4 regions of the Shewanella sp. AS16 genome follow, and region 3 is predicted to be linked to each of the others. Evidence: predicted binding sites of a transcription regulator. Region 3 holds the regulator's gene; each other region holds the start of a gene.
The links. Region 3 encodes MetJ, which represses methionine synthesis genes. Its sites were predicted from a motif close to TAGACGTCTAGACGTCTA; they were not measured.
Positions count from the first base shown of each region.

Region 1: a site for MetJ is predicted at 4,973-4,990, ahead of metK (methionine adenosyltransferase). Genes of this name have one in related genera too.
Region 2: a site for MetJ is predicted at 4,714-4,731, ahead of metH (methionine synthase). Genes of this name have one in related genera too.
Region 4: a site for MetJ is predicted at 4,110-4,127, ahead of msrA (peptide-methionine (S)-S-oxide reductase MsrA). Genes of this name have one in related genera too.

Region 1 is NZ_JAKCLK010000002.1:116,637-123,718, forward strand. It holds gene LZP73_RS05360 (phosphoglycerate kinase) at 13-1,188, opposite strand; gene epd (erythrose-4-phosphate dehydrogenase) at 1,376-2,389, opposite strand; gene tkt (transketolase) at 2,508-4,502, opposite strand; gene metK (methionine adenosyltransferase) at 5,035-6,186, shown strand; gene LZP73_RS05380 (GNAT family N-acetyltransferase) at 6,270-6,833, opposite strand; gene LZP73_RS05385 (potassium channel family protein) at 6,908-7,082, opposite strand, start outside.
Region 2 is NZ_JAKCLK010000001.1:984,096-991,177, reverse strand. It holds gene LZP73_RS04430 (hypothetical protein) at 1-118, shown strand, start outside; gene metH (methionine synthase) at 812-4,582, opposite strand; gene LZP73_RS04420 (histidine phosphatase family protein) at 4,845-5,540, shown strand; cobalamin riboswitch at 5,598-5,780, shown strand; gene LZP73_RS04415 (ABC transporter ATP-binding protein) at 5,900-6,736, shown strand; gene LZP73_RS04410 (FecCD family ABC transporter permease) at 6,723-7,082, shown strand, end outside.
Region 3 is NZ_JAKCLK010000002.1:244,937-252,018, reverse strand. It holds gene LZP73_RS05945 (dTDP-4-dehydrorhamnose reductase family protein) at 1-897, shown strand, start outside; gene LZP73_RS05940 (sensor histidine kinase) at 894-2,225, shown strand; gene LZP73_RS05935 (response regulator transcription factor) at 2,222-2,776, shown strand; gene traF (conjugal transfer protein TraF) at 3,323-4,135, shown strand; gene LZP73_RS05925 (sulfite exporter TauE/SafE family protein) at 4,154-4,888, opposite strand; gene metJ (met regulon transcriptional regulator MetJ) at 4,991-5,305, opposite strand; gene metB (cystathionine gamma-synthase) at 5,520-6,686, shown strand; gene LZP73_RS05910 (bifunctional aspartate kinase/homoserine dehydrogenase II) at 6,720-7,082, shown strand, end outside.
Region 4 is NZ_JAKCLK010000005.1:242,153-249,234, reverse strand. It holds gene LZP73_RS14425 (DUF2788 domain-containing protein) at 1-36, opposite strand, end outside; gene LZP73_RS14420 (alpha/beta fold hydrolase) at 139-903, opposite strand; gene seqA (replication initiation negative regulator SeqA) at 1,198-1,737, shown strand; gene pgm (phosphoglucomutase (alpha-D-glucose-1,6-bisphosphate-dependent)) at 1,885-3,528, shown strand; gene msrA (peptide-methionine (S)-S-oxide reductase MsrA) at 3,618-4,097, opposite strand; gene astE (succinylglutamate desuccinylase) at 4,645-5,679, shown strand; gene LZP73_RS14395 (thiamine pyrophosphate-dependent dehydrogenase E1 component subunit alpha) at 5,841-7,019, shown strand; gene LZP73_RS14390 (alpha-ketoacid dehydrogenase subunit beta) at 7,023-7,082, shown strand, end outside.

The DNA of each region.
Region 1 (7,082 bases), 130 kb from region 3:
CACCGCAGCGTCTTACGCACCACGGGTTTCAAGCATAGCTACCGCAGGCAACTCCTTGCCCTCGAGGAACTCGAGGAAGGCACCGCCGCCGGTAGAAATATAAGACACTTTATCGGCAATGCCATATTTGTCCACTGCCGCCAGGGTGTCACCACCGCCGGCGATGGAGAAGGCCTTGGAATCGGCGATCGCCTGGGCGATGCGCTTGGTGCCTTCACCGAACTGATCGAATTCGAACACCCCGACCGGGCCATTCCAGACTATGGTCCCGGCGCCGGCGATGATCTGTGCCAGTGCTTCGGCGCTGTCCGGGCCTATGTCGAAGATCATCTCGTTGTCGGCCACCTCGGCGACCGGCTTGAGGGTCGCAGCCGCCGTTGGGCTGAATTCAGCCGCCACCACCACATCGGTCGGCACAGGAATATCGGCGCCGCGGCTTTGGGCATTGGCCACCAGACGCTTGGCTTCGTCGATAAGATCGGCCTCATACAGCGACTTGCCGACATTGAAACCCGCCGCGGCGATGAAGGTGTTGGCTATGCCGCCACCCACCACCAGCTGATCTACTATGCCGGACAGGCTCTCGAGCACGGTCAGCTTGGTCGACACCTTGGAGCCACCCACTATGGCCACCAGCGGCCGGGCCGGGTTATCCATCGCCTTACCCAAGGCATCGAGTTCCTGGGACAACAGGGGACCGGCACAGGCAACAGGCGCATAGAGGCCGACCCCATGGGTCGAGGCCTGGGCACGGTGAGCCGTGCCGAAGGCATCCATCACATAGACGTCACACAGGGCAGCCAGCTTCTTCGCCAGCGCTTCATCGTTCTTCTTCTCGCCGACATTGAAGCGCACGTTCTCGAATACCACCACTTCACCGACGCCAACCTCGACGCCATCCAGATAGTCGTTCGCCAGGCGCACCGGGCAGTCCAGGGCCTTGGCCAGGTAATCGACCACCGGCTGAAGGGAAAACTCGGGATTGAACTCGCCCTCGGTTGGGCGGCCCAGGTGGGACATCACCATCACGGCGGCGCCCTTCTCCAGCGCCAACTTGATGGTGGGCAGTGAGGCGCGCAGGCGCGCATCGCTGCTGACGACACCCTTGCTGACAGGCACATTGAGATCTTCACGAATAAGCACCCGCTTACCCTGAAGCTCCAGGTCTGCCATCTTGATAATTGCCATAGTAACGCTTCCTTTTAATCGAAAAACAAACTGGTTTCACTTTTATGCGCCGCTCAAGCGGCGGCGTGAATCTCTGTTTTCGTCGGCGGCCTGGCATTCAGGCCCGGCCACCGACGCTTATCCTGGTGTCTATTTCTGACTTACTGCCTATTTCTGGCTTACTGCCCATGGCCCCTTTGGATTGCCGCTAGAGTTTGGCCTGGATCATCGCCAGGCTGGTGTCCAGCATGCGGTTGGCAAACCCCCACTCGTTGTCGCACCAGAGCAATAACTTCACCAGATGGCCGGCACTGACCCGGGTCTGGGTGCCATCGACTATGCTGGATCTGGGATCATGGTTGAAGTCGCATGACACCAGAGGCTCGTTGGTATAGCCGAGAATGGCGTTGAAACTGCCACTGGCCGCCAACTCCAGCACATTGTTGACCGTCTCTATGTCGACCCGCTTCTCCAGGGTCACGGACAGGTCTATGGCGGTCACATTGATGGTAGGTACCCGTACCGAGATGGCTTCGAACTTGTCTTTCATGTGCGGCAATATGCGCTCTATGCCGCGGGCCAACTTGGTATCTACAGGTATGATGGACTGACCCGCGGCCCGAGTACGGCGCAAGTCGTCATGATAGGCGTCTATCACCTGTTGGTCGTTCATCGCCGAGTGGATGGTGGTGATGGCACCACTCTTGACACCAAAACGCCGGTCGAGCACGTCGATAACGGGCACGATACAGTTGGTGGTACAGGAGGCATTGGAGACGACCGTATGCTCAGGGCGCAACAAGTCATGGTTGACGCCATAGACTATGGTGGCGTCGACATCGTTGGACGATGGATGGGCAATCAGCACTTGCCTGGCGCCTGCGAGCACATGGGCCTCGCAGCTCTGCCTGTCTATGATGGCCCCCGTGGCTTCATAGACTATGTCTATGTCCAGCTCACCCCAGGGCAGCTTGGCGGGATCGGTCTCATGCAGCAGCTTGATGGCATCATCGCCTATCAGCAACTGCCCGTCACCCAGCTTGACCCGGCTCTGGAAACGCCCGTGGGTGGTGTCGTATTGGGTCAGGTGCGCTATGGCTTCGGGCTTGGCCAGTTCGTTGATGGCCACTATCTGGATCTCTTGACGCTTGCCAGACTCATATAAGGCACGAAGAATTGAACGACCGATACGGCCATAGCCATTGATTGCGACACGGATCATTGAGGTCTCAGCTTCCTCTCATATTGCTTTTCGGATACAAAAACGGCCTGCAACTGATTGCAGGCCGTATTATACAGATTAAAGGTACAAAAGTTTAACCTTTTGCACCCGGCACTCATTAGTTCAGTGCGTTAACTGTGTTCACCACATTTTCCACTGTGAAGCCGAAGTGCTGCATCAGCACGCCGCCCGGGGCAGACTCGCCGAAGGTCGTCATGCCAACCACGGCACCGTCGAAACCGACATACTTGCACCAGAAGTCACTGTGAGCCGCTTCGATGGCGACACGCTTGCCGACGGCGCGTGGCAACACGGCTTCCTTGTAGGCCGCATCTTGCTTGTCGAACTCAGTGGTCGACGGCATGGACACGACGCGCACCTGTTTGCCTTGCTCCGTCAGGGCAGCGGCGGCATCGACCGCCAGCTGTACTTCAGAGCCGGTGGCGATCAGGATAACATCCGGCGTGCCGGCGCAATCTTTGAGCACATAACCGCCCTTGGCGACGTTGGCCAACTGCTCGGCGCTGCGGGCCTGGGCCTTGAGGTTTTGACGGCTGAACACCAAGGATGTCGGTGCGCTGCGACGTTCGATGGCGTTTTTCCAGGCCACGGCGGTTTCGGCCGCATCGCAAGGGCGCCATACCGCCATGTTAGGCGTCATACGCAGGTTAGCCAGTTGCTCAACGGGTTGGTGGGTCGGGCCATCTTCACCCTGACCTATGGAGTCATGGGTATAGACGAAGATGTTCTGTATGCCCATCAGGGCCGACATACGTACCGCATTGCGGGCGTATTCCATGAACATCATGAAGGTCGCGCCATAGTTGATGAAACCACCATGCAGCGAGGCACCGTTCATTATGCCGCTCATGCCGAATTCACGCACACCGTAATAGATGTAGTTACCGGCAGGATCGTCCTGGATGCCCTTGGAGCCTGACCAGAGGGTCAGGTTGGAGCCGGCCAGATCCGCCGAGCCGCCCAGCAGCTCTGGCAGCATGGCGCCGAAGGCACCTATGGCATTTTGCGAGGCTTTACGGCTGGCGATGCCTTCGGCCTTGTCCTGACATTCCTGGATGAAGGCCTGGGCCTTGGCATCGAAGTCGGCAGGCAATTCGCCCTTCAGCACCCGGCGCTCGTACTCGGCGGCCAACTCGGGGAAGGCGGCCTTGTAGGCGGCCAGCTTGTCGTTCCAGGCGGCTTCACGGGCATCACCCGCAGCCTTGGCATCCCAACCTGCGTAGACATCGGCAGGGATCTCAAACGGAGGGTAATGCCAACCGAGGAATTCGCGGGCGGCGGCGATTTCGGCATCACCCAGTGGCGAGCCGTGGCAATCGTGGCTGCCGGATTTGTTTGGCGAACCGAAGCCTATGATGGTCTTGCAACAGATCATGGTCGGCTTGTCGGTGACCGCCTTGGCGGCTTCGATGGCGGCGCGAATGGCGTCGCTGTCGTGGCCGTCGACGCCGGCGATCACATGCCAGCCGTAAGCTTCGAAGCGCTTGGGGGTATCGTCTGTGAACCAGCCTTCGACGTGACCGTCGATGGAGATGCCGTTGTCATCCCAGAAGGCGATAAGCTTGCCCAGGCCCAGAGTACCGGCCAGTGAACAGGCTTCGTGAGAGATGCCTTCCATCAGGCAGCCGTCGCCGAGGAAGCAATAGGTGAAGTGATCTACTATGTCGTGACCCGGGCGGTTAAACTGCGCCGCCAGGGTTTTCTCGGCGATCGCCATGCCCACGGCATTGCTTATGCCTGCGCCCAGCGGGCCTGTGGTGGTTTCTACCCCTGGGGTATAACCGTATTCAGGGTGGCCCGGAGTCTTGGAATGCAACTGACGGAATTGCTTCAGTTCTTCTATCGGCAGCGCATAGCCTGTGAGATGCAGCAGAGAGTAGATCAGCATGGAGCCATGACCGTTGGAGAGGATGAATCTGTCCCTGTCTGCCCATTTTGGGTTGTTCGGGTTGTGCTTGAGGAAATCATTCCACAGCACTTCAGCGATATCCGCCATACCCATGGGGGCGCCTGGGTGGCCGGAATTGGCTTTTTGAACTGCGTCCATACTTAAGGCGCGGATAGCGTTTGCGAGTTCTTTACGGGAAGACATGCTCTCTCCTGCTTGTGTGTGAGGTCTAGCGGGCAATTTGGAGCCATATTTTCCCCTACCCGGCCCCGTGACGCAAATTAAAATTCGCGCCCGGGTTCTCCCGGCGCCGGCTGGCAAAGGCCTGAGCTCGGCCCATGCCCAAGACGGACCTGGCCACAGTGAAAACAGCGTTAAATAAATGTGTTGATTATCAAGGGTAAATGTTAATCATCGGCCGATTGCAGACCTGGCTGGCTGCCCGCCATGGAGGCCAAGGCCGGCACTAGCCCACTCGGGGGCTACTTTTGCCCGGGTTTTGCCTGGGGCGGCTTAGGCGACGGCGCGGCGCAGGCAAGATGAAAACACGATAGAATTCAGCCGGGTAAAGCATATCCGCCCAGTTGAAGCCCCCCTACCCGAGTCATAACTTGGGGGGATATTGCACAAATATTCGCTCTGGGGGGTGTCATGGCAGGCGATTTCCACTAAAATGGCCGTCTAGATGTAGATGCTTCTACACGTTTAAATTGTTACTGGCGAGATTTTCCTAATTATGGCAAAGCACTTGTTCACCTCTGAGTCGGTCTCAGAAGGTCATCCCGATAAAATTGCAGATCAGATCTCTGATGCTGTGCTCGACGCCATTCTGGCGCAAGATCCCAAGGCGCGCGTCGCCTGTGAAACCTATGTCAAGACAGGCATGGTATTGGTCGGTGGTGAAGTCACCACCTCTGCCTGGGTCGACATAGAAGAGCTGACCCGCAAGACGGTACGCGACATAGGCTACACCCACTCGGATATGGGCTTCGATGCCGATTCCTGTGCGGTATTGAACGCCATAGGCAAGCAATCACCCGATATCAACCAGGGTGTAGACAGGGCCGATCCCCGTGAGCAAGGCGCCGGCGATCAGGGGCTGATGTTTGGTTACGCCAGTAACGAAACCGATATTTTGATGCCTGCACCTATTACCTATGCCCACGCATTGGTGAAGCGTCAGTCCGAAGTCCGTAAGGATGGCACCCTGTCCTGGTTGCGTCCGGATGCCAAGAGCCAGGTCACCTTCGCCTATGAAGATGGCCAGATTGCCGGCATAGACGCCATAGTGCTGTCGACCCAGCATTGCGACAGCGTCAGCCAGAGCGAGCTGATCGAAGGCGTGATGGAAACCATCATCAAGCCGGTGCTGCCGTCACAATGGTTGAACAAGGACACCAAGTTCTTCATCAACCCGACTGGGCGTTTCGTTATCGGCGGCCCCATGGGCGATTGCGGCCTGACCGGGCGTAAGATCATAGTCGACACCTACGGCGGCATGGCCCGTCACGGTGGTGGCGCCTTCTCGGGTAAAGATCCCTCCAAGGTTGACCGCAGCGCCGCCTACGCCGCCCGTTACGTGGCCAAGAACCTGGTCGCCGCCGGCCTGGCAGCCCGTTGTGAGTTGCAGGTGTCTTACGCCATAGGCGTGGCCGAGCCAACCTCCATCAGCATAGAAACCTTCGGTACCAGCAAGATATCCGAAGAGCGGTTGATCCAACTGGTGCGTCAGCACTTCGATCTGCGCCCTTACGGCCTGACCGAAATGCTCAACCTGGCCCGCCCCATCTACCAGGCGACTGCCGCTTACGGCCACTTCGGCCGCAACGAGTTCCCTTGGGAACAAACGGATAAGGCCGAAGCCCTGCGCGCCGACGCGGGTCTGTAATCGAGCCTGACCGCAGTCATACTAAAAAAACCGCCCATGGGCGGTTTTTTTATGTCTGTCTATTCTTGGCACCAGCGCCGGGCTCAGCTCGACTCGCTCAGGAGCAGATAATAGTCCCGGCCGGCGAAGCCGAAATAATCCAGCACCCGCATCTTGCCCTTACCCGCATGCGCCGCATAGGACAGCTGATTATCTTCGGCGATGAAGGTCAGCATATAGGGGAAACTCGGCGCCACTTCTTGCCTCAAGCGCGCCAGCAGGGCCTCGAAGATCCCCTGGCCCCGGCACTCTTTCTTAATCCACACAGGGCCATATTGGCAGGTGTTGCTGCGGCTGAGACCATGCTTGCCACCGAGTGCGGGATCATCGGCCGTTAGCCTGGGCAAGCGCTGCAACAGCGCCCGGTAGATGGGCCAGGTCTCGAAAAACTGCCAGCGACCGGCGATCACATAGGCCACTATCTCACCGGCCAGCTCAGCCACCAGCAGCCAGTGGTTTTGGATCAACTCGCCAAGCTCGGCCCTGGAGAAGGCCTGGCCCTGAAAGCCCTCGCCACTGCCTGCCGCCAGCTCATCCTTGAGGTACTGGCGCTCCAGCCGTGCCAGGGTATCGGCATCCTCCGCTCTGGCCAATCTGATGTGGAACATAGTTACAAGCTGCCTCTAGGGCTGAATTTAACGGCAGGATACCAGCCATGCTGCCGAAACGACAGCCCGGCACTTCACCTATTATCCCAATAGCGCTGCATCTCGTAATACAGGAATGAGGCGGTCCAGGTGATCAGCAGCAGGCCGGTCAGGGCTTCGAGGCCAACCAGATGCCTGATATGCCCATGGGGCACTATGTCACCCAGCCCCAGAGTGGTGAAACTGATATAGGAAAAATAAACACAATCG
Region 2 (7,082 bases), on a different contig from region 3:
GTTTAATGACTTCAAAGAACTTGATTCTCGTTATAATTCAGTTAAGTCATTTGTTTTGAGTGGTTCGAAAAATGGTGGGAGTTTTATAAATTATCAATTGATAGTAAAGGTCTCTTAGATTTTTGATAACTTAGAGGGCATTCAAGTATTTTCTCTGAGTAGGATCCCTTTAAATTTTTCATTCACGAACATAGTTCGGGTAGCTATAAAATTAGTGACGGCATACAACTTCGTTGTGGTGAGTATTGCATCATAGCGTGATGAACTCGAGCAATGGAGAGTGGGAAGGCTGTTAAACAGGGATGTTGTTGATTCACTTTTTACCTAGGCATGGAACAGAAAGATGTGGAAGAAATAATTCTTTCATTTCGAAGCTGCGCCATATAGTCGGGGAAAACACCATCCCCCATCGAAGTTGCCGCAGGGCGTTGAAGAAAATAGCGTAAGCCCCACAGGATGTGGGGCTAGTTTTCGGGGGGCTTGGATGCCCCATCGGAAACGTTAGTTATTTTTGAATAAGCCCAAGGGGCTTTCAACTTCGTCGGGGCGTCATGGTGGATGCAAGGCGAATAACCGCTAGCGGTTGAGTTTATGAGCGAGAGGCAGGGATTGCCGAACTGGCTCTTTTACATGGACGTAATTGGATAGGACGAGCAGTCCTCCTTGCCCGGGTGTGGGCTGGAAGCCCACGAGGTTAATCCAAGCGCAGCTTGGAAAATCCCCCAGTCAGGCGAAGCCTGACATTCCTGTCCGCGATGAGCCTAGGGGTCGATCCTGACTACTCAGAATCATCCTCTATTCTGGGTCCCTCTTATTCAGGATCGTAGTCCAATATGGGCGCCAACCACCTCTCCGTTTCCTCCAGGCTCATGCCCTTGCGCTGCGCATAGTCTTCGACCTGATCTTTGCCTATGTTGGTGACGCCGAAGTAGCGCGACTTGGGATGGGCGAAGTACCAGCCGGAGACCGCGGCCGTGGGGAACATGGCGAAGCTCTCGGTGATCTTGAGATCTATGCACTCGTCGGGCTTGAGCAAGTCCCACAGCAGGCCCTTCTCGGTATGATCCGGGCAGGCTGGGTAGCCGGGCGCCGGCCTTATGCCCTTGTATTTCTCGCGGATCAGCGCCTCGTTGTCCAGCCGTTCATCCGCGGCATAGCCCCAGAATTCCTTGCGCACCCGCTCGTGCATCCGCTCGGCGAAGGCCTCCGCCAGGCGGTCGGCCAGGCACTTGAGCATGATGGCGTTGTAGTCGTCGTGATTGGCCTCGAAGCGCGCCACATGTTCGTCTATGCCGTGGCCGGCGGTGACAGCAAAGCCGCCCATGTAGTCGGCGACGCCCGAGTCTTTGGGGGCGACGAAGTCGGCCAGGCAGAAGTTGTGGTTGCCGACCCGCTCCAGCTGCATCCTCAGGTGGTGGGTGGTCATGAGCACCTGTTGGCGCGACTCGTCGCTGTACAGCTCTATGTCGTCGTGGCCGACGGTATTGGCCGGGAACAGGCCTATGACCCCCTTGGCGGTGAGCCATTTCTCCCGGATCAGGGTCTCCAGCATGGCCTGGCCGTCGGCGAACAGCTTGCGCGCCTCCTCGCCGACCACCTTGTCGTCGAGAATTTCAGGATAGTGGCCGTGCAGCTCCCAGGCGCGGAAAAACGGCGTCCAGTCGATGCGCTCGACGAGATCGGTCAACGGATAGTCGTCGAATACCTGCTTGCCCAGCACCTTGGGGGTCACAGGGGTATAGTTGCCCCAGTCGTGTTGGCAGCGGTTGTCCCGCGCCGCCGCGATGGAGACTATATGCTTGCGCTTGGTCTGCGACAGCCGCTTCTCGCGCATGTTGTCGTACTCGGCGTATTCGGCATCTATGGTGGCCTGGCGGGTCTGGTTGCTGACGAGCTTGCTCACCATGGGCACGGCGCGGGAGGCATCGGCGATATAGATGGCGCCATGGGGGTAGTGGGGCGCTATCTTCACCGCAGTGTGGATCTTGGAGCAGGTGGCGCCGCCTATGATGGCGGGAATGGTCAGGCCTTCGCGGGCGAAGGTCTTGACGTTATGCACCATCTCATCCAGGCTGGGGGTGATGAGCCCCGACATGCCTATGATGTCGATATCGTGCTCCTTGACGGCCTCGAGAATGCGCTCCACCGACACCATCACCCCGAGATCGAACACCTCAAAGCCGTTGCAGGCCAGCACCACGCCGACGATATTCTTGCCTATGTCGTGCACGTCGCCCTTGACCGTCACCATCAATATCCTGCCGTTGGACTGGCCGGCGACCTTCTCCAGCTCTATGTAGGGGTTGAGATAGGCCACGGCCTTTTTCATCACCCGCGCCGACTTGACCACCTGGGGCAGGAACATCTTGCCCGAGCCGAACAGATCGCCGACCAGATTCATGCCGTCCATCAGCGCGCCTTCGATCACATCCAACGGCCGGGCGGCGGCCTGTCTCGCCTCTTCGGTATCCTGATCGATAAATTCCGTGATGCCCTTCACCAGGGCATGGGCCAGGCGCTCGCTCACCGGCAGGCTGCGCCATTGGAGATCTTCCTTCTTGCCGGCCGTGGCGCCGTCGCCGCGGTATTTCTCGGCGACCTCCAGCAGTTGCTCTGTGTTGCTCGACGCCTCCCCGTTGGCATCCACGGCTGTGCAGGGCAGGTTCAACACCACGTTTTCGACCAAAAGCTTGAGCTCGGGATCTATGTCGTCGTAGATCGCCAGCTGGCCGGCGTTGACTATGCCCATGTCCATGCCGGCCTGAATGGCGTGGTACAGGAACACGGCGTGGATGGCCTCGCGCACCGGGTTGTTGCCGCGAAACGAGAAGGACACGTTGGACACGCCGCCGGAGATCATCGCATGGGGCAGGCTGGCCTTGATGTCCCTGATGGCCTCGATGAAGTCGACCGCATAGTTGTCGTGCTCCTCTATGCCGGTGGCGATGGCGAAGATGTTGGGATCGAAGATGATGTCTTCCGGCGGGAAGCCGACCTTATCCACCAACACCCGGTAGGCGCGGGTACAGATCTCCAGTTTGCGGGCGCGGGTATCGGCCTGACCCTGTTCGTCGAAGGCCATGACGATGGCGGCGGCGCCGTAGCGCTTCACCAGCCGCGCCTGCTCGATGAACTTGGCTTCGCCTTCTTTGAGGGAGATGGAGTTGACTATGCCCTTGCCCTGGATGCACTTGAGGCCGGCCTCTATCACTTCCCACTTGGAGGAGTCGATCATCACTGGCACCCGGCTGATGTCGGGTTCGGAGGCGATGAGGTTGAGGAACTTGTGCATGATCAGGGCGCCGTCGAGCATGCCTTCGTCCATGTTGATGTCGATGATCTGGGCGCCGTTCTCCACCTGCTCCCGAGCCACGTCCAGCGCCTTCTCGAACAGCCCCTCCTTGATGAGTTTGAGGAACTTGGCCGAGCCTGTGACATTGGTGCGCTCGCCCACGTTCACGAACAGCGACTGGGCGTCTATGGTCAGGGGTTCCAGCCCGGACAAGCGGCAGGCGACGGGGATCTCGGGGATCACCCTGGGTGAGTGCTTGCTCACTGCGTTGCGTATGGCACTTATGTGTTTCGGGGTGCTGCCGCAGCAGCCGCCGACTACGTTGAGCAGGCCCTCGGCCGCCCACTCGCCTATGACGTCGGCCATCTCCTCCGGGGTTTCGTCATAGCCGCCGAACTCGTTCGGCAGGCCGGCGTTGGGGTGGGCCGAGACATAACATTCGGCGATGCGCGCCAACTCTTCCACATAGGGGCGCAGCTCCTTGGGCCCAAGGGCGCAGTTGAGGCCGATACACAGGGGCTTGATGTGGCGCAGCGAGTTGTAGAAGGCCTCGGTCGTCTGGCCCGTGAGGGTGCGGCCCGAGGCATCCGTGATGGTGCCAGAGATCATCACAGGCAGGCGTTCCCGGCTGCCATCGGCAGGCACGCCGAACAGCTCGTCGAACACGGATTCGATGGCGAACAGCGCCGCCTTGGCGTTGAGGGTATCGAAGATGGTTTCCACCATTATGATGTCGGCGCCGCCTTCAATCAGCGCCCGGGTGGATTCCATGTAAGCGGTCACCAACTCATCGAAGCTGACGTTGCGGTAGCCTGGGTCATTCACATCCGGGCTGATGGAGCAGGTCCTGTTGGTGGGACCAAGCACCCCGGCCACATAGCGGGGAATGCCGCTGGCGGCGGTCACCTCATCACAGGCTTCGCGGGCGAGGCGGGCGGCGGCGAAGTTGATGTCCCTGGACTGGGCCTGCATGTCGTAATCGGCCATGGCTATGGTGGTGGCGTTGAAGCTGTTGGTCTCTATTATGTGCGCGCCGGCATTGAGGTAGTCCAGGTGGATCTGCTTGATGAGCCCTGGCTGGCTCAGCACCAGCAGATCGTTGTTGCCCTTGACGTCGCAATGCCAGTCCTTGAAGGGCTCGCCGCGGTAATCCGCCTCTTGCAGCTTGTGGTCCTGGATCATGGTGCCCATGGCGCCATCGAGGATCAGTATGCCTTGTTGCAGTTGGGCTCTTAGCGCCTGAGTCAGGGCCTGGGCCTGTTGCAATGTGATGGGAGTCGCTGTCGCCATAAGTCGTTACCTGCAGAGTGCTCGGTTAAGAGTGCTCAGTTAAGAGTGCTAAGTTAAAAGTACCGAATCGAGCGTATGGTGTCTGGATTTCGACGGGAAAATGTCGCCGTCGTTAATTACTTTTGGACATACATACGTATAGACGTCCATAATACGCGACATAATCGCTCGAGGGCAAGGTCAATGTTAGCCCGGCCCCCGGCGCGGCACTTCTTTTCCCGGCCAGAGACTGCGGCCGGAAAACTGACGCTATCGGGGTGTTATGCAACGGGCACAGATTTTCTTACTCAGGCATGGCGAATGCGAGGGCGGTGCCATACTGCGCGGCCGCACGGATGTGGCCCTGACGGCGCAGGGGCGGGCGCAGATGCGGGCGGCTCTGGCCCAGGTGCAGGCTCAGATCCAGGTGCCGGCGCCTGGCCATGAGACACTGGCTTGGGGGGCGGCGCACCTGTACAGCTCGCCACTGCGTCGCTGTGCCGATTTCGCCGCCGAGCTGGCCGCCGACGGCTGGCGGCCGAAGGAACTCCCGGGCCTGCGCGAGCTGGATTTCGGTGACTGGGATGGGCAGAGTTGGGAGCGGCTGTATCTCAGCCAGGCAGGGGCGCTCGACGCCTATTGGCAAGACCCTTGGGCGGCAGCGCCGCCGGGCGGCGAGTCCATGGCGGCCTTCGAGGCCAGGGTGGATGCCGCCTTCGCCTCAGTGCTGGCGGCGCTGCGCCGTGCCTCTTCCGCCGCCGCTGAATCGCCGGCCGGGCCTGAGACCGCCTTGCTGCTGACCCACGGCGGGGTGATGCGCCATCTGCTGGCGCGGGTGTTGGGGGTGGCGCCGAGTGCCGGTTTCTACCATAGCCTGGCTTTGCCCTACGCCGCCCTGGTGCGCCTTGAGGTGTTCTGGAGCCATGACGATGAGCGCGAGGCCGCCTGCAGCTACCGGCTGCACTGGCCCGGAAGCTAAGCGTCTTGCCTATTGATGTAAAAGCCGGATAATAATCCGTCCCCGGCCTGGCCGGGGTAAATGAACCCAGGTGTCGGGGATGGTTGGCCAAGCGCCGCCATCAACCCGGCGTGACAGGGAATCGGGGAACGGCAACCTCTGCCGCCAGCCCGAACTGTGCCCGCAACTGTGAGTGTGGAGCAAGGAGGTCGGCCTTCTTGCCACACGAGTCAGGATACCTGCCTGGGTTTGTACGCCGTCGCAGCGCTGCGCCGGTTCCATCACTGTGCTCGAGCGGGTGACTCGGGGGAGCTTAAGATGACACTATTTTTATCCATGGCCCTTGCCATGGCGGCGCTGCCCCTCGCAGGTCGCCGGCGATGACAGTCGCCGAAACCGGGACCCTGCCCCTGGCCCTGTCTGTCTCGGATCTGAGCTGGCGCCTCGGCGACAAGGCCATTCTGTCCGGCATCAGCCTGGGACTGACCCAGGGGCAGATGCTGGGCATCATAGGCCCAAATGGCGCCGGCAAGTCCAGCCTGTTGCGTTGCCTGTACAAGTTTATCCGGCCTACCTCAGGCGAGATCTGCCTGCATGGCATGGACATAGCCGGCATAGCCGCCAAGGCATTCGCCTGCAGGGTGGCCGTGGTGCAGCAGGATACCCCCCACTATTTCGACATGAGCACCACTCAGTTGGTGGCCATGGGGCTGACCCCACATAAGGGGCCGTTCGACGGCACCAGCCGGGCGGACAAGGCCGACATAGCCCAGGCACTGGCGAGGGTGGGCCTGAGCCATAAGGCGGCCCAGCAGTACGAACACCTGTCCGGCGGCGAGAAGCAGCGGGCGCTGATCGCCCGTGCCATAGTGCAGCGGCCCCAATTGCTGATCCTCGACGAGCCCACCAATCACCTGGACATCAGATACCAAATTCAGATCCTCGAACTGGTGCGCAGCCTGGGGATCAGCGTCATCGCCTCCATCCATGATCTCAACCTCGCCAGCGCCCTGTGCGACAGCCTGCTGTTGCTGGATAAGGGCCGTTGCATCGTCAGCGGCACCCCGGATCTGGTGCTGACGGAGCAGCGCATCGCCGAGGTCTTCGGCGTCTGTTGCCGGGTGCAGCCCCATCCCCAGCATGGCAAGCCGCTGATCAGCTACTTCTACGGTTACAGCGCCGCTATGACACAGGGAACCCAAGATGCAATCGACTGAGAAATTTGAGGACCGGGCATTGAAAGGGGGCTTGAAAGCGTCTCTGGGCTTGCTGCTCACCCCCTTGTCGCTGCAGGGCTGGCTGCTGTTGGCGCTGGCCTTGCTGGCACTGCTGACGCCGCTGCTGGCGACCAGCTTCGGAGCCGCCAACATCAGCATGCTGGACGTGGTGCGGGTGCTGGGACATAAGTTGTTCGATATCGGCCAACCGAGTGCGATAACGGAGCGGATAGTGCTGGAGCTGAGGTTGCCGCGGACGGTGCTGGCCTTCGTGGCGGGGGCCGGGTTGTCGATCGCCGGCGCCGTGCTGCAGCTGGTGACCCGCAACCCGCTGGCGGATCCCTAT
Region 3 (7,082 bases):
CTGTTGGGCAGGGCGGTCTGTGCCCGACTCGAGGGTGAGCATAGGCTGATCGCCACCGGCTTGAGTCGTGTCGGCGCAGGGCAACATAGCCTGGATCTGATCCAGGCGGAGCAGGTCCGGCGTTTCGTCGCCAGCCATAAGCCCGAGGTGATCATTCACTGTGCGGCGGAGCGCCGCCCAGATGTGTCCGAGCAGGATCCTCAGGCGACGCTGGCGCTGAATTTGAATGCCACCCGTACCTTGGCCGAGGCGGCTAAGGCCAATGGTGCCTGGCTGCTTTACATTTCAACCGATTATGTGTTTGACGGCACAGCGCCCGCATACGCCGAGCAGGACAGGCCCAATCCCCTGAACTTTTACGGTGAGTCCAAGTGGCGCGGCGAGCAGATAGTGGCCGAGACAGTTCCCGACGCCGCCGTGCTCAGGTTGCCGATACTCTATGGCAGAGTCGAGCGACTCGAGGAATCGGCTGTGCTCGTGTTGCTTAAATCTCTGCTCGACAAGCGTCCACAGGCGCTGGATCACTGGGCCATGCGCCGCCCCACCTCGACGGCCGATGTTGCCGCCGCCATGGCACAGCTCTTGCGCCTGAGGTTGCAAGGCCGGCCTCTGAGCGGCATTTATCATTTCAGCGCCGGGGAAACCCTGACTAAGTATCAGATGGCATTGGCCCTGGCCGATTTGCTCGGGCTGGATACGGCTCATCTGCATCCCATGGATGAGCCGGGTGACAGCGCCAAACGCCCCCATGACTGTACCCTGAAATGTGAGCGTTTGGCACGTCTGGGGATCTTGCCCGGGTTGAGCTTCATGGCAGGTGTCGAGGCGGCTTTGGCGCAGTCCGGACCGGCATTGGCCGAGGCCGGAGTCATGCCGACCGGGGCCGCGGCACAGTGAGAGTCAGCGGCCTTATCACGACCAACTCCAGGACCCAGGTGGCGTTGCTGCGCAGCCTGGCCCTGGTATTGCAGCTTATTCTCAGCCTGTTTGCCGCCGATACCTTCGGCCTGAGCCTGCAGCTTGACCCCTTGGTCCTCATCTGGGTGCTGGAAGCGCTATACCTGGGCTTCACCCTCAGGCTGGGTAAGGCCCTATTCGCCACCAGATCCGGCTTGTTTGTCGCTCTGACCGTCGACAGCCTGTTTTGGATAAGCTGGCTGTATTTCTCCGGCGGTGCCACCAATGCCTTCATTTCCTTGCTCTTGTTGCCCATAGCGCTGGCGGCTGTGACCTTGCCCATCTGGGCCCCCTGGCTCTTGACCCTGATGTCGACCCTGGCCTACAGCCTGATGCTCTTCAGTTTACCCGCAGAGCAGATGCAGCATCATGGCATGGACATGAGCTCGCACTACCTGGGAATGTGGCTCAATTTTTTGATCTCGGCACTGGTGATGACCACGAGCGTGGCCGTGATCGCCTCACGCATGCGCCGTCAGGATGCCGAACTGGCGTACATGCGTGAGGCACAGCTGAGGCAGGAGCAACTGTTGGCACTGGGCACGGCCTCGGCCCAGATGGCTCACCAATTGGCGACGCCGCTGTCCAGCCTGCGTTTGTTGCATGATGAGATAAGAGAAGACATTGGCGGGCCGTCTGTGTCCATCACTGAGATGGATGCGGCCCTGAGTCGCTGCGAGCACACGCTGAATGAGTTGCGCTCCGCCACCGAGTTCATCCGCTCCGGCAGACAAGTGGAGGAAAGGGTCGATGCGGTGATTCGCAGCCTGAGGCAAAAGATTTTGCTGCTGATGCCCCAGACCCGGGTGGACTGGCTCCTGGACGCAGAAGCAGACGCCTTGGCGCGGATCTGCATCTTGACCGACATGAGCCTGATCCCCGCCATCATGGCGCTGCTGGAAAATGCCGTCCGTGCCAATCTGGAGCATGCAGCCGACGTTGAGGTGCACTTGAGTGTCCGCTATTCCCGCTCGCAGCGGCAGCTCTGCATCGGCATTCGGGATTTTGGCCCGGGCATTGCTCCCGAAGTCTTGGCACAGCTCGGCAGCAGCCTGGTGCGTAACCCCAAAGGCATGGGGGCGGCGTTGCTGCTCAGCCATGCCAGCCTGGAGCGGCTCGGCGGGAAATTGCTCATGGCTAACCATCCTGAGGGGGGCACGGTAGCGGAAATTTGGCTGCCTGTGCTGCGGGTTGAAGACGCTGAGGAGGACGGCATGGAGCCCGGTGTTGCAGCTGACTGTGCCTCGCTCGCGGAGGAGAAGGCATGAACCGCATATTGATCATAGAAGACGATCTGGCCCTGGCCGAAGTGCTTGGCAGGCGCCTGGGGCGTCATGGCTTCGAGTGCCGCCTGAGCCATGATGCCAATGAGGCCCTGTTGGCGGCGCGTCAATTCAAACCCAGCCATATTTTGCTCGACATGAAACTGGCAGAGTCCAATGGCCTGGGATTGATAGTGCCCTTGCGGCAGCTATTGCCCCGAGTCACCCTGATATTGCTGACGGGCTACGCCAGCATAGCCACTGCGGTCGAGGCCATTCGCCTCGGGGCAGACAACTACCTGGCCAAGCCAGTCGACACTCAGACCTTGTTGGCCGCCTTGGCACAAATGAGTCCGCCGAGCCGGCAGAGCGAACTGGATGAATGGGTCGATGAAGCGCCACTGAGCCCCAAGAGGCTGGAATGGGAGCATATTCAGCAGGTGCTCAGTGCCAATCAGGGCAATGTATCCGCCACCGCCCGCCAATTGGGAATGCACAGGCGGACCCTGCAGCGCAAGTTACTCAAGAAACCGGCGGCGGATCACCGTTGCCAATAGCCGTACAGGCAGGGAATGCACAGGCGGACCCTGCAATGTAAGTTACTCAAGAAACCGGCGGCGGATCACCGTTGCCAATAGCCGTACAGGCAGGGAACGCACAGGCGGACCCTGCAATGTAAGCTACTCAAGAAACCGGCGGCGGATCACCGCAGCCAATAGCCGTACAGTCAAGGAATGCACAGGCGGACCCTGCAGCGCAAGTTACTCAAGAAACCGGCGGCGGATCACCGTTGCCAATAGCCGTACAGGCAGGGAATGCACAGGCGGACCCTGCAATGTAAGTTACTCAATAAACCGGCGGCGGATCACCGCAGCCAATAGCCGTGCGGAGCATCCCAGCTTTCCCGCTCGAACAGGGCGCGGGTCAGAGTGCCAAATTGTCCATTTAACATCTTACATATCCTCATATTTACCTGCTTGGGGCAGCTTGGCCACATTCGCCTTGCAAGCGCAGGGCGGTAAATGTGTTGCTCCGGAAAAAATCTACGGCGCCGCCCTGGCCTTGAGCTATCTTTAAACGATAAAAGCAAGAGGATGAATGAGATGAAATTGAAGTGGTTGGCACTGGCATGCTCAGTTATCTACTGCGCGGCATCTTATGGCGCTCAGGGCGATTATGAGGCCCGCAGCAACGCCATGGCGACCTCTGACCGCTTCATCCATCTGCATCGCCTGGATCCCGGCAATTCGCCGGCGGAGACCGACTTGCTGTCCCGGGGGCAGATGACTGCAGGCTCAGTGGCGGATCTCGGCTTAGCGCTGAGTTTTCCGCTGTCGATAGTCAACATGCCTGTCATGCTTGGGCTCTCCCCCGGGTTGCAATACCTGGACAGTCATTACTATGCCATGGCTGGCAACAACCTTGAGGCCGGTGAGTTAGATAATGACAGTTACCGCAACGAAGATCTCGGGTTCAATCTGGATGTCGGGGTTGCCATGGAATTAACCGAGGGACTGACTCTGGGCGTCTCGGGCCGCAATCTGTTCAGGCGTGAGCTGGAGAGGGTCGACCCCCTGGGGCGGGTACAGACCTACAGGGTCGCCCCCAGCGTCACTGCGGGTATCGCCTACGATTGGTCCATGCTGACCCTGAGCTCAGACATAGAGCTGACCCGTCACTATGAGTTTGCCGACATCGACGGTAGCCAGTATTGGCGCATGGGCGGTGAACTCAGGGCGACCGATTGGTTGTCATTGCGCCTCGGGTATAGGCAAGATCTTGAGGCTAAGACGGCCGGGCGTTATTCCATAGGCACTGGGGTTAGCCTTGGACGCGTGTTCAATCTGGACCTGGTTGGCATGTACGGCACGGATGATGCGATGGGCGCTGTGTTGCAAACTTCCTATCATTTCTGATGCCGGGTTCGCTCCCCTTCATTGGGCCAAGAGGCTCAGGCTCGACTTCACAGTCAATACCAATGCACTCACACCACACAAGATCAGGGTTACCGCCCTGGTCTTGTCTTTGTTGACCAGGCCAATCAGGCGTCCCGCCACCAGATAGCCGGCGAGCACGGATGGCAGCAAGAGCAAGGACAACCACAGATGCTTGGCTTGCAGCAGCCCGGTCAGCGCCAGTATGGCCAGGGCGATCAGCGAGCTGAAGATGAAGAAGGCCGACAGGGCGGCGCGAAACTGCCTCGCATCTTTGCCCGACAAGAGTATGGCCATGGGCGGTCCACCTATGGCGGCAATATTGCCGAAGATACCCGAGACGACCCCGGCACAGAAGAGGCTGATCCTGTTGATCGGCAGGCTGAATCTGAACAGGCTTAACAGCACCGCGATGGCCACTATGAAAGCGATCGCCAGGCCGAGCAGGGGTTGCGGCGCGAACAGCAGCAGACTGGCGCCGAGCAGGCCGCCGGGGATGCGCCCGAGCAGGGCATATTGCAGGCCGCCGAACTCCAGATGTCCTCTGTCTCTGAACAGGGATAGCAGGGAAATGGCGAAGCCCATCATGATCACGGGCGCCGGCACCAGCTGGGGATCCACTATGTACAACAGCGGGCTGGCGACCACAGCCAGGCCGAAACCTATCAGGCTCTGGGTCAGGGCGCCGAAGAAGATGATAAGTGACGCCAGCGCCAGGGTGTGGACTTCTATCATGAAGGGCTCATGGACAAGCTAAGATTCCGATGACACAAAGGGATCGCAATCCGATCCCTTTGTGTTTATTACTTTGTATTTTCGACCCGGGTAAGCAAATGCTTACTCCATGTCTTCCCACTCTATGCCCATCTCGTCCATCAGACGCTTGGCTTCGGCCGGGATGCTGTCCGGTGCGTCTTTGGACAAGTCTGCATCATCTGGCAAGGGTTGACCCGTGTAGGCGTGCAAGAAGGCCTCGCACAGCAGCTCGCTGTTGGTCGCATGACGCAGGTTGTTGACCTGGCGACGGGTGCGTTCGTCGGTCAGTACCTTCAGTACTTTCAGAGGAATGGAGACAGTGATCTTCTTGACCTGTTCATTCTTCTTCCCATGTTCAGCATAAGGGCTGATGTATTCACCATTCCATTCAGTCATGCACTCACCTGTAAAATCTTTAAATTCGGGGCAGATTTTAACCCCTTACGAAGCACAGTCAAATTATTGCTGCGAATTCACCATGATTAGGAATGGATTTCTTTATGTTTAGACGTCCAAACGGCCAAACTCTTATTGACGCTACTGTCCGGCTTAGGTACATTTAGACGTCCAGACATCTTTATGGTGTGATTCCAGCCTTCAGGAGCCGAACATGACTGAGCGTCGATTAGCCACAGTGGCAGTGCGTCAGGGGATAGAGAGCGATACTCAGCATGGTGCCGTGGTGCCGCCCATCTATCTGTCGACCAACTATGCCTTCGACGGTCACACCAACCCCAGAGAGTTCGATTACAGCCGCTCGGGTAACCCGACCCGCTGTATCCTGGGTGAAGCCCTGGCCAAGCTGGAGCATGGCAGTACCGGCATAGTGACCTGCACCGGCATGGCGGCCATCACCCTGGTGACCAGCCTGCTCGGCCCTGATGATCTCCTGGTGGTGCCCCACGACTGCTATGGCGGCAGCTACCGCCTGTTCACCAACCTGGCGAACAAGGGAGCGTTCAAATTGATCGTGGTCGATCAGGGGGATGAAGCCGCATTGGCCCAGGCCATAGCACAGAAACCTAAGCTGGTCTGGCTGGAGACCCCATCGAATCCGCTGCTGCGGGTGGTGGATATCGCCAGCATAGCCAGTGCCAGCCATGAGGTCGGCGCCCTGGTGCTGGTGGACAACACCTTCCTGTCACCCGTGTTGCAGCAGCCGCTGTTGCTCGGCGCCGACCTGGTGCTCCATTCCACCACCAAGTATATCAATGGTCACAGCGACGTGGTCGGCGGCGCCGTGGTGGCCAAAGACCCTGAAATCGGCGAGCGCCTGCACTGGTGGTCCAACACCCTGGGGTTGACGGGTTCGGCCTTCGACAGCTACCTGACCCTGAGGGGGCTGCGCACCCTGGCGGTGCGTATCCGTGAACATCAGAACAATGCCCAGCGCATCGTCGAGCTGCTGCAGGCCAGCGAGCAGGTGAGCCGGGTTTACTACCCGGGGATCGCCAGTCATCCTGGCCATGCCATAGCCGCCAGGCAGCAATTGGGTTTCGGTGCCATGCTGAGCTTCGAGCTCGCAGGCGGCGAGGCGGAACTGGTGGCCTTTCTCGGGGCGCTCAAGCTGTTTTCCGTGGCCGAGAGCCTGGGTGGGGTCGAGAGCCTGGTGGCTGTGCCTGCCACCATGACCCACAGGGCGATGGCGCCAGAGGCGCGTTGCGACGCCGGCATCAAGGACACCCTGCTGCGGCTGTCCGTCGGTATCGAAGATGGCGAGGATCTCTTGGCCGATATCAGTGCCGGCCTGGCGGCCGTCGCCGCCTGTCGCCGGTAACACTAAGTTAAAACGTTGATTAAGGAGTAACCCATGGCGCGTTGTCATTTGCACAAATTTGGCGGCTCCAGTCTGGCCGACGCAGATTGCTACCGCCGGGTGGTGCATATCTTGCTGACCCATGGCCACAGCGACGATCTCGTGGTGGTCTCCGCCGCGGGCAAGAGCACCAATTTCCTCTATAAGCTGCTGGCGCTGCGCGACGACGGTCAGCTATGGCAGGAAGAGCTGCAACAGCTGATAGCCTATCAGCAGAATCTGATCGAACAGCTGTTATCCAACGAGCATGCCAGGGAACTGCGTGAGCGCCTGGCGACGGATAAGGCTCAGCTGATCAGCCTGTTGTCGCTGGAGCTGCGCAACGACTACCAGCTCAACCAGGTGGTGAGCTTCGGT
Region 4 (7,082 bases), on a different contig from region 3:
TATGGTTTCAATTTGTTCCATGTACTGAGCTAACATACTTTTTCCATTCCCCAGAATCGTCTAAGGCCAAAAGAGGCGCGAATATACCACATAAGGCCCAGACTCTGCCATATGCTTTACCTTCCTATGTGAGCTGACTCAAACCTCTTGTTTGTCAATAAATTCAGACACTATACGATTAAAGATCGCCGGCTTTTGTGCATGCAACCAATGACCCGTACCTTCTATGGTCTTGGCTTGCACCCTGGGGAACTGAGCCAAAATCGTCTCCCTATGGGCGGCGGTCACGTAATCCGAGTCGCCACCGCGAACGAAGAGGCTGGGGCCGGAGTAGCTGCTGTCGCTGTTATGCCAGCCGATGAGTTCCGGGTAGTTGGCCTTGAGGCCCGCCAGGTTCATTTTCCAACTGAATCCTGTGTCTGTTCTTTGCAGGTTTTTCAGTAAGAATTGTGCCGTGGCTTCGTCTATGCCGGCACTGAGCAGGTGATTCAAGGCGAAGCGGCGGTCGCTATGCCCCTGCAAGGGCAAGCTGCATAGGCCATCGAAGACGGTATCATGCCTGGGAGAATAGGCTACTGGGGCAATATCTGCGACCACCAGACTGCCGACGCGTTCGGGGGCCGCCAGCGCCGTGGCCATGGCTATCTTGCCGCCCATGGAATGGCCGACCAGGTGGGCCCTGGGCAAGTCCAGGGCATCGAGCAGGGCCGTCATGGCGGTTGCCAACCTGGGGTAATCCATCTGTTGCCAATGTTCACTCAAGCCGTGGTTGGGGACATCGACGCGTATGACCCTGTGGTGTTGCTCCAATACCTGCCCCAGGGCCTTGAGGTTGTCCAGGTTGCCAAAGAGACCGTGGATCAAGACGACGGCCGAGCCTTGACCGGAAGAGACATAATGCATAAAGATTTCCTGGCGACGCGCGCCCAATTTCACTCTTGGGCGAATTGTCCTGCAATTGCGGGCCAGTGACAAGCCATGAAACCTTTCCGGGCCCCGGCTTGTACGCTTTTACAGCAATTACCGCCACTGAGGGCAGGCGCAGGGGGTTTTTGGTCGATTTTAGATTAATGTCGCCTTATCAAATGCCTATAGATAGCATACACTGGGCACAATGATGAATTCAGGGATCTGCTGCACTCTGTGATAGACTTTTCCCGAATCGAGACATTAGCGAATGGAAGGATAGATAAAGGTATGAAATATATCGAGGTCGATGAAGAGCTCTATCGTTATATTGCCGGCAAGACGGAGCGGATAGGTGAGAGCGCGTCCGATATTATCCGCCGTTTACTCGGCTTGAGTGTCGAACCTGTGGTGCAGACCACGCCGCTGGCCGTCAGTGAGCCCAGTCTGGAAAAGGTTACCCCAGTTGTCGGCGCCCCGGCGTCTGCGCCATTGAACGATTTCAATACTTTTATGGATGACAATGCCCTGAGCCAGCAGAAAGGCGCCGTGGGGCGTTTCCTGTTTATGCTGGAGAGCCTGCATGCCAGGGTACCTGAGCAGTTTGCCCAAGTGCTGCACATTCAGGGCCGCGGCAGGCTGTATTTCGGCCAGTCCAAGCAGGCCCTGCTCGAGGCCAGTCCTTCGGCGAACCCTAAAGAAATTGGCCAGAGTGGCTTTTGGGTGACGACCAACAATAATACCGCCAAGAAGCGCACCATTTTATCGGAAGTGTTAGTACAGTTTGGCTGTGATGCCGGGACGGCTGAACAGCTGGCGGCCAAGATCTAATCGTCTCTGGTTAGGCGGGTTGCCACTGGATTGCTGGCATAACGAGGGCGAGCCGGCAGGCTTGCCCTCATTGTTTTCCAGTCCAGGTACGTGGTTCGAACAACAAACTTCAGTGCATCAAGGTTGCAGATAATACAGGAGCAGACGGTGACCATTCATCAAAGAGCGGGACAAAAGGCGTTACAGAAGGATCTGATCAATATTCCTAAGCTGATGAGCCATTATTTTCGGGTTGTTCCCAATCCCAAAGAGGTAGCCCAGCGCGTCAGCTTCGGTACTTCGGGTCATAGGGGCTCGGCCTTCAACGCCAGCTTCAACGAGCAACACATCTGGGCCATAGTCCAGGCCGTGGTGGATTATCGGCATAACGCCGGGATCACCGGGCCGCTGGTGCTGGGCATGGATACCCATGCGCTGTCCTATGCCGCCTATATCTCCGCCATCGAAGTCCTGTGCGCCAATCAGGTTCGGGTGATAGTGCAGCAGGGGGAAAGTTTCACCCCAACACCTGTGGTATCCCACGCCATAGTGTGCGCCAATCGGGAGCGCACCGCTGGCTTATGCGATGGGCTTATCATCACCCCATCACATAACCCGCCACAGGATGGCGGCATCAAATACAATCCTCCCCATGGCGGCCCGGCAGAAGGGGAGATCACCGCCTGGATAGAGCAGCGCGCCAATCATTACCTGGAGCGGCAGCTCGATGGGGTACGCAAGGTCAATTATGGTATCTCCATGGGCACAGGCCTGGTGCAGGCCAGAGATCTTGTGACTCCCTATGTGGAGGACCTGGCGCAGGTCATAGACATGCAGGCGATAGCCGCGGCCAAGGTGCGCCTTGGGGTGGATCCCCTCGGCGGTTCGGGTATCTATTACTGGCAGCCGATAGCCAAGCATTACGGCCTGGACATCAGCCTGGTCAACGACAGTGTGGATCCCTGCTTCGGCTTCATGCCGCTGGATAAAGACGGCAAAATCCGCATGGATTGCTCTTCGCCCTATGCCATGGCGGGCCTGCTGACCCATAAGGATGAATACGATCTCTGCGTCGGCAACGATCCCGATTACGACCGCCATGGCATAGTCTGCCCCGGCAGTGGTTTGATGGATCCCAATCATTATCTGGCGGTAGCGATAGACTATCTGCTGACCCACAGGCCTCAATGGTCACCCGAGCTGGGCATAGGCAAGACCTTGGTCTCCAGTGCCTTGATCGACAAAATCTGTGCCCATCACGGGCGTAAGCTGGTGGAAGTGCCTGTCGGTTTCAAATGGTTCGTCGCTGGCCTGGGCGATGCCACCTTGGCCTTCGGGGGCGAGGAGAGTGCCGGCGCGGCCTTCCTGCGCCGTGACGGCAGCACCTGGTGCACAGACAAGGACGGTTTCATCCTGGCGCTGCTGGCGGCGGAGATCCTGGCGGTCACGGGTCAGACCCCGGCCGAGCGTTACCAGGCCTTGGCGGCGCAATTTGGCACCAGTTATTACCGCAGGATAGACAGTCCCATCAGCCTCAAGATGAAGGCAAAGTTTGCCGGTCTGAATGCAGGGAGTTTGAATGCCGATAGTCTCGCCGGCGAGAAGATAGAGAATGTGCTGACCCAGGCACCCGGCAATGGCGCCGCCATAGGGGGCATCAAGGTCACCACGGCGAGCGGTTGGTTTGCGGCGCGGCCATCGGGCACAGAAGCCCTGTTTAAGATCTATGCCGAGAGCTTCATCAGTCAGACCCATCTGGAACTGTTACTGAGTGAAGCCCAGGAGCTGATTGGCGCCGCGCTCAAGGGGTGAGGTAGCTGTTAGTCCACTGCAATAAGGCCCTCGAATGAGGGCCTTATGTTTGTCGGCTTACGCAGGCAGCTTCAATGCCCCTATGCCACTCAATAACTCAGGTGGCAACTGGGCAGGTTATTCTTATCCAGATAATCCTGGTGATACTCTTCGGCCTCGTGAAATTGCTGCAGCGGCACTATCTCGGTCACCAGCTGCCTCTGGCCCCATTTGCCACTGCGGGCCAGCGCCAGCTTGGAGGCTTCGGCCTGTGCCTTCTGCTCCTTGTCATGGAAGAAAATGGTGCTGCGGTATTGAGTGCCTATGTCACCCCCCTGCATGTTCAGGCTGGTGGGATTATGATTCTGCCAGAAGACCTGCAACAGGCTGTCGTAGCTGACCCGCTCGGGGTCGAATTCCACCTGCACAACTTCGGCATGGCCCGTAGTGCCTGTCTTGACCTCCTGATAGCTGGTCGCCTGATCATTGCCGCCCATGTAGCCACAGGTCGCCCGGCTGACGCCCTCGACCCGCTTGAAAAAGTATTCCACGCCCCAGAAACAGCCGGCACCGAAAGTTGCTAACGCCATAACTCACCAATATAGAAGTCTAGATGGCTAAAGATTGTGGTTTAACTCCGGCATAAAAGCAAGCCCTAAAAGGCTATCGAGAGCCAATAATCCTCAAAGACTGTCGAGCTTGGGGTTTATGCTTGCACTTGTGGCTTTGGCTCGCACCCAAAACGGCGCTAGTCGGTGCTCTACATGAACAGGCACAACGCCGTTGAAAGAACAGTTCAGTGGATAGGCCAGTGCAGTAAATAAAACAGTGCAGTAAATAAAACAGTGCGCTAGATAGAATAATGAGGTGGATAGCACAGCGCCGCCGGCAGCAGGCTGGGGGAATGCCCAGCTCCTTATCGCCAAAGATAAACCGTCGTTGGCGGATGGCACATTTGCCTGAGATGTTCTTGAAAAACATGTGTTAGTATTAGCGGCAGTTTTGGGGATATCGGATCCCCGAACTCATGGTGTAAAGCCTTCTGCGGCTGCACTCTGGCAGAGCCTGAGTCAACCCGGATTAAGTTATGCACAAAGCGACGCACACAGGAACCAGAATAAGATTAAGGAGCATGCCGTGTTACAAACCCTGCTAGCATCGAAGGATTTTTTAGCACTCACCCTGGCCAACCCTGAGCAACTGGACCAGCCTCTGTCTTTCAGCTTGGGTCAGCATACCCGGGTGGATATTTGGGACACGGGCGTCATAGTGTTCGAGCCCAAGGAGCGCCAGGGGAAAGACATCATACTGTCCTCCGGGGTGCATGGTAACGAGACGGCCCCGATAGAGTTATGCAATCGCCTGATAGCCGAGTTGCTATCAGAAAAAATCATGGCAAAACAGCGCGTCATGTTCCTGTTCGGCAACCCGGATGCGATCAACAACGGCACCCGCATAGTCGAAGAAAACATGAACCGCCTGTTCAGTGGCGCGCATTCCAGCGGGCCTGGGCTGGTGAATCCTGAGCGGGTCAGGGCCAAGAAACTGGAAGCCTATGTCGCGCGTTTCTTTAACGACAGTCAAGCCGGTCGTCAGCGGATTCATTACGATCTGCATACCGCCATCCGCGTCTCCAAGCATGAAAAGTTCGCCATCTATCCCTATACCCAGGGCAAGCCCTACAGTGCGGAGCAGATCATGTTCCTCGCCGCCAGCGGGGTAGATACAGTGTTGTTCCACCATGAGCCGACAACCACCTTCAGTTACGCCTCGGCCAACCTCTATGGTGCCGATGCCTTTACCATAGAACTGGGTAAGGTCTATCCCATGGGACAGAATGACATGACGCGCTTCGTGGCCACCTATGAAATGCTTTCACGGCTCATCTGTGACCGGCCGCTGGAATTGGCGCGCTTCGACGCCACCCAGGTTAACCTGTATCAGGTCTGCCGGGTGATCAATAAGCAGCATGAGGATTTCGAGTTTACCTTCGCCGATGATGTCGAGAACTTCCGTGCATTTCCCAAGGGCTATGTGCTGGCACGCGACGGCGGACAGGAGATAAAGGTCGAGCATGACAGCGAAGCCATAGTCTTTCCCAATGCCAAGGTGCCTGTGGGGCAACGTACCGTGATTTGCCTTATACCCGCCACCAACGCCGATGTGCGCTAAGCTTGTAAACCAATATATACAAGGCGATGAGGGCTAACTTGCGTGAAGCGGGGAGGTAACAGTTGATAGGTAGTTTACGTTAACGTAATGTTCGCCTGCATATTAGCATAAATTGGGCTGGCCGGTGCTTTCCGGCCGCCACGAGATAACAAGAGCAGAATATGAGCAACGCAACACTGAATACAGAAACAGTGCACCGTGTCAGCTTTTTAGATAAGGAATCGCTACATATTCCTACCCTAAAAATCCTTCAGGCCGACGGTACCACCTATGAAACCGCCGTGTTACCTGTCATTGACCAGGCGCTGGCGGAAAAAATTTATGATACCTGTGTGTTTACCCGGGTATTGGACGAGCGCATGCTCGGTGCCCAGCGCCAGGGCAGGATCAGTTTCTACATGACCTGTACCGGCGAAGAAGCCGCCATCGTCGGCAGCTGTGCCGCGCTGGAGCCTGATGATGTGATCCTGGCTCAGTACCGCGAACATGCGGCCCTGAGATTCAGGGGCTTCACCACAGAACAGTTTATGAACCAGATGTTCAGCAACGAGAAAGATCTGGGCAAGGGTCGGCAGATGCCTATCCACTACGGCACCGCCGAGCTGAATTATCAAACCATTTCTTCGCCATTGGCCACGCAGATCCCTCAGGCAACGGGCGTAGGTTACAGTCTCAAGATGCAGGGCAAGCGCAACGTCGCCATCTGCTACTTCGGCGAAGGAGCGGCCTCGGAAGGGGACTTCCACGCCGGCCTCAACATGGCCGCCGTGCTCAAGAGTCCAACCATCTTCTTCTGCCGCAACAATGGTTACGCCATCTCCACCCCGACCGAAGAGCAGTATGCAGGCAATGGCATCGCCAGTCGCGGTGTGGGTTATGGCATGCATACCATACGCGTCGACGGTAACGACATGCTGGCGGTATTGGCAGCGACCCAGCAGGCCCGTGCCTATGCGCTGGAGCATAACGCCCCTGTGCTCATCGAAGCCATGACCTATCGCCTCGGCGCCCACTCATCTTCCGATGATCCTTCGGGCTATCGCTCCAAGGACGAGGAGGCCAAGTGGCAGCAACACGATCCGGTCAAACGCTTCAAGCTCTGGTTGCAGAACAAGGGCTGGCTGGCGGAAGACACGGATGCCAAGTTGCAGGAGCGCTATCGCGAAGAAGTGCTGGCGGCGGTGAAGGTAGCCGAGAAGCTGCCCGTGCCCATGCTCGACGAGATCATCGAAGACGTCTACGACACGCCAACGCCACTGCTGAAGAAGCAGCTGGCCGAGCTCAAACAGCATGTCAAAAAATATCCGCAATCTTATCCCAAAAGCGCAGGGAGGCTATAAGCCGTGGCAGAAATGAATATGTTACACGCCATCAATGATGCGCTGTCGATCGCGATGGAAGCC